Regions from separate parts of the Vibrio sp. CB1-5 genome, predicted to be linked through region 2. Evidence: predicted binding sites of a transcription regulator. Region 2 holds the regulator's gene; the other holds the start of a gene.
What was found. Region 2 encodes CRP, which controls carbon source genes, mostly activating them, when cyclic AMP is high. Its sites were predicted from a motif close to TGTGANNNNNNTCACA; they were not measured.
Positions count from the first base shown of each region.

Region 1: pyrG (CTP synthase) is a predicted target of CRP. The motif match lies at 1,162-1,177, and genes of this name have one in related genera.

Region 1 covers NZ_JBJHPB010000002.1:98,879-101,287, reverse strand. The annotation lists gene pyrG (CTP synthase) at 1-1,076, opposite strand, end outside; gene mazG (nucleoside triphosphate pyrophosphohydrolase) at 1,239-2,045, opposite strand; gene relA (GTP diphosphokinase) at 2,122-2,409, opposite strand, start outside.
Region 2 covers NZ_JBJHPB010000031.1:11,057-13,465, forward strand. The annotation lists gene ACJB0T_RS18425 (phosphoribulokinase) at 1-638, shown strand, start outside; gene crp (cAMP-activated global transcriptional regulator CRP) at 882-1,514, shown strand; gene ACJB0T_RS18435 (DUF1338 domain-containing protein) at 1,600-2,391, opposite strand; gene astD (succinylglutamate-semialdehyde dehydrogenase) at 2,402-2,409, opposite strand, start outside.

The sequences.
Region 1 (2,409 bases), on a different contig from region 2:
TCAATACCGCGGTCACCGAAGCCACCTGGAACAAGAATAGCGTCTAGACCTGCTAGTGCTTCTTCGCCTTTGCTCTCAACATCTTGTGAGTCAACGTACTTGATCTTCACGTTCAGACGGTTCTTAAGACCCGCGTGCTTAAGCGCTTCATTTACCGATTTGTACGCATCTGGAAGCTCAATGTACTTACCAACCATACCAATAACAACGTCTGCTGTTGGGTTCGCTTCTTCGTAGATAACCTGTTCCCACTCAGATAGGTCTGCTTCTGGAGCGGTGATACCAAAGCGAGTACAAACAAGATCGTCAAGACCTTGTGCTTTAATCAACTGAGGGATCTTGTAGATAGAATCTACGTCCTTCATTGAGATTACCGCTTTCTCTTGTACGTTACAGAACAGAGCAATCTTCTTACGCTCGTTTGCAGGGATCGCACGATCACTACGACAAACAAGAATATCTGGTTGGATACCGATAGATAGAAGCTCTTTCACCGAGTGTTGCGTTGGCTTAGTTTTCACTTCGCCTGCAGCCGCTAGGTAAGGAACTAGAGTCAGGTGCATGAACATTGCACGCTCACGACCAAGCTCAACCGCTAGCTGACGGATTGCTTCCATAAATGGTAGAGATTCGATATCACCAACTGTGCCACCAACTTCAACGATCGCAACGTCGTGGCCTTCAGAGCCAGCAATGACACGATCTTTAATAGCGTTTGTGATGTGTGGGATAACCTGAATAGTCGCACCTAGGTAGTCACCACGACGCTCTTTACGTAGAACGTCAGCGTAAACACGACCAGCAGTAAAGTTGTTGCGTTTTGTCATCTTGGTACGGATGAAACGCTCGTAGTGACCAAGGTCCAGGTCAGTTTCAGCGCCATCTTCCGTGACAAACACTTCACCGTGCTGAGTTGGGCTCATTGTGCCCGGATCAACGTTGATGTAAGGGTCAAGCTTCATCATGGTCACTTTAAGACCACGTGCTTCTAAAATTGCTGCAAGAGATGCTGCTGCAATACCTTTACCTAGAGAGGATACTACCCCGCCAGTAACAAAAATATAATTTGTCGTCATGTTTAACCTGAAGTTGGTTGAATGAGGGAAAATGGATTTCTTCTGGACGGGATGCAAATATACCAGAAGCCCATTACCGCCACAACGTGAAACTTATCACATTCAAAATTTTTATTTTTTGCTTCAAATCAATAGTAGAAACGTACACCAGTGAGAAGCCGTTCACAAATCCGAGCAGTTTTCTTGTTTTTTTACATCATTCCAAAACGCATCCAGCTCTTGAAGACTAAAGTCTGTCAGTAACTTACCTTCACCCGCAGCACGCGTTTCTACACCCTTAAATCGGCGAGAAAATTTGTCGTTGGCTTTTCTTAGCGCCACTTCAGGATCTTTCTTCAAATGGCGCGCAAGATTCACTGCTGCAAACAAAAGATCGCCCACTTCTTCTTCCAGTTTATCTTCGTTTACATCGACTTGAATCGCTTCTTCAACGACTTCTTCAATCTCCTCTTGAACCTTCTCGACCACCGGCCCAAGTGCATCCCAATCGAAGCCAAATTTTGCGCAACGTTTCTGTATTTTGTTGGCTTTAGAAAGCGCAGGAAGCGACTGTGGTATTGAGTCTAGAATACTTTGCGCGGTTTTGCCTAGTTGCGCTTTTTCCTTCTGTTTCTCAACCTCCCAGTTGGCATTGATCGCCGCTTCATCTTCAAACTCAACGTCAGAAAAAACGTGCGGGTGGCGGCGTGTGAGCTTCTCGTTAAGCCCTTCTACTACCTCATTAAAATCAAACAGCCCCTGCTCTTTGGCCATTTGACTATAGAAGATGACTTGAAACAGTAAGTCGCCCAGCTCTTCTTTTAGGTTCGGCCAGTCTTTATTGTGGATAGCATCCACCACCTCAAAGGTTTCTTCGATGGTGTGAGGCACTATGGTTTCGAAGGTTTGTTTTCTGTCCCATGGGCAGCCTTTTTCTTCGTCGCGAAGCTGCGCCATGATGGCAAGGAGTTGGTCTATGGGTTGAGTCATGTTGGGTTCCTGGTTACGAAAAGGGCGAGTGTGGTAGCACTCGCCCTTGTAAATTATCTTCACATCCTTTGGATGTTTAGCCTAAGCGCTTCACATTCATCACATCTTTAATCTGCTCAATACGCTTAGTCACGCGTGACAACACCTCAATATTGTTCACTTCCAGATCAAAGTCCATGATAGACAATTGACGCTTGTAATCACTGCGACTCTTCATGGTGGTCACCTTGATTTTTTCGTTGGTCAGCAAAGCCGTGATGTCTTTTAACAGACCACCGCGCTCCATCGCCTCGACGCGAATCGTCAAGATATATGAACCGACAAACCCACTGCCCCACACCGTATCAATGATACGCTCTGGCGC
Region 2 (2,409 bases):
CCCTTGAAGAGTTTTTTCGCAACTATGGGCAAAATGGTACTGGCCAGTTCCGCCGCTACCTGCACACCTTCGATGAGGCTGTGCCTTATAACCAAATGCCAGGCACCTTCACTCCATGGCAAGACCTGCCAGAGAATAGCGATGTGCTGTTTTACGAAGGCCTGCACGGCGGAGTCGTCGACGGTGATGTCAATGCTGCTCAGCACGTTGACCTGCTTATCGGCATGGTGCCGATTGTTAACCTCGAGTGGATCCAAAAGTTCGTACGAGACACTCGCGATCGCGGTCACTCTAGAGAAGCGGTCACTGACTCAATTGTTCGCTCGATGGACGACTACTTAAGCTATATTACACCGCAATTTTCGCGCACTCACATTAACTTCCAGCGCGTCCCAACCGTGGACACCTCAAACCCGCTTAATGCTAAGGGCATTCCGAGTTTGGATGAGAGTTTTGTCGTGATTCGCCTGCGTGGGATCAAGAATGTCGACTTCCCGTACCTACTAGCCATGATTGATGGTTCATTCATGTCGCGTCACAACACTATTGTCGTGCCGGGCGGTAAGATGAGTTTTGCGATGGAGTTAATCGTCAGACCGATACTTCAGCAACTTATAGAAACCGGGAAAATAGGTTAGGAATTGTGAGCTAAATCAGCCTGTTTTTTTGTATCGTGATCATGTGCACAGTTTTGTATAGATAATTACGCTTTTGACACGATTAAAATCAAGAAAAGCAGCGTAAAAAAGGATACTATTTCTAGGAAACAGAAGATCGCTTGCGCCATCTTCAAAGTGCTTTTATGCTAGTAGGTCTTAACCAATGGGCTTGCTAACAAATATGGAAAGCAGCAAGCATACCCTGCAGAGGAAGTAAGATATATGGTTCTAGGTAAACCTCAAACCGACCCAACGCTAGAGTGGTTCCTTTCACACTGCCACATTCACAAGTACCCATCAAAGAGCACGCTTATTCACGCGGGCGAGAAAGCAGAAACGCTTTACTACATCGTCAAAGGCTCTGTAGCGGTACTGATTAAAGATGAAGAAGGCAAAGAGATGATCTTGTCTTACCTAAACCAGGGTGACTTCATCGGTGAACTTGGCTTGTTCGAAGAAGACCAAGAGCGTACGGCATGGGTACGAGCAAAATCACCTTGTGAAGTTGCGGAGATCTCATTCAAGAAGTTCCGTCAGCTTATCCAAGTTAACCCAGACATTCTAATGCGCTTATCTGCTCAGATGGCAAGTCGTCTACAAGTGACTAGCCAAAAAGTAGGTGACCTAGCGTTCCTAGACGTAACGGGTCGTATTGCACAGACGCTACTAAACCTAGCGAAACAACCTGATGCAATGACTCACCCAGACGGCATGCAAATCAAGATCACTCGTCAAGAGATTGGCCAAATCGTTGGTTGTTCTCGTGAGACAGTAGGTCGTATTCTTAAGATGCTAGAAGAGCAGAACCTAATTTCTGCCCACGGTAAGACTATCGTTGTTTACGGTACCCGTTAATAGCGCTTAGCAAGATTTAAAAAGCCACCTTCAGGTGGCTTTTTTGTTTTTGGGGCTTTTTATTTTTGGGCTTTTTTTGGGGGAACTATTGATGCGTACTCTCAAAGATTTTGTCCGCGGATGCGGCAACAAAGCCTTGGTAGTAACGGCCATCCGCCAGCTGGTATCGCTTGGCAAACTCATAGAATCCACCTGGTATCACCTGATCACCATCAGCAAATGCCACGGACACTTTATCTGCCATGGTCGAAGATTGCTCCAAAAGAACCTCTGGTGAGCCTTTTACCTCTCCGCCAGATTCATTAATCGCAAACCCAGCATCACGAAGATGCTGATTGACCTCAACCACTTCACCAAAGCGATCAAGCTGATTCACACTCACTGTAAAGTGATTCGCGCCATAACCATGAGCGGCAAGCCATGAAGCGTATTCGCTTTCTTGCGCCAGCGTTTGAAAATCTTGATAGCTCAGATCCCACAACCGGCCACCATATAAGAACTCAGCAGAGGAAAGCTTAGCGCTGTCCACCTGCGCCACTAGCTTAGCCACGACATCTTGTAGCGATTGAGAGCACTCTTCCACTCGCAATTCGCTGATAAACACCTTGGGAAGCAAAGCATTGCGGTGTTCTAGGTGTATCGCAGTCAGCTTTTTGGCTTCAAAGTCGTAATGACCACTCACCTCGTAACCAAGATCTAGAAACGGCTTAGCTAACGTATCGATACCTAATGGCGCGACATTAAAAGTTCGCAGTGCAATGTGGTCATTGATGAGCGACTCATCTTCTCTCAGCAAGTCATGAACCTTGTGAGCTGAGGGACATAAGCGAGTAATGTAGTCTTGCCACAAATGGCCAAATAACGCGTCAACAGTCATAACCCGCTCCTTATAATT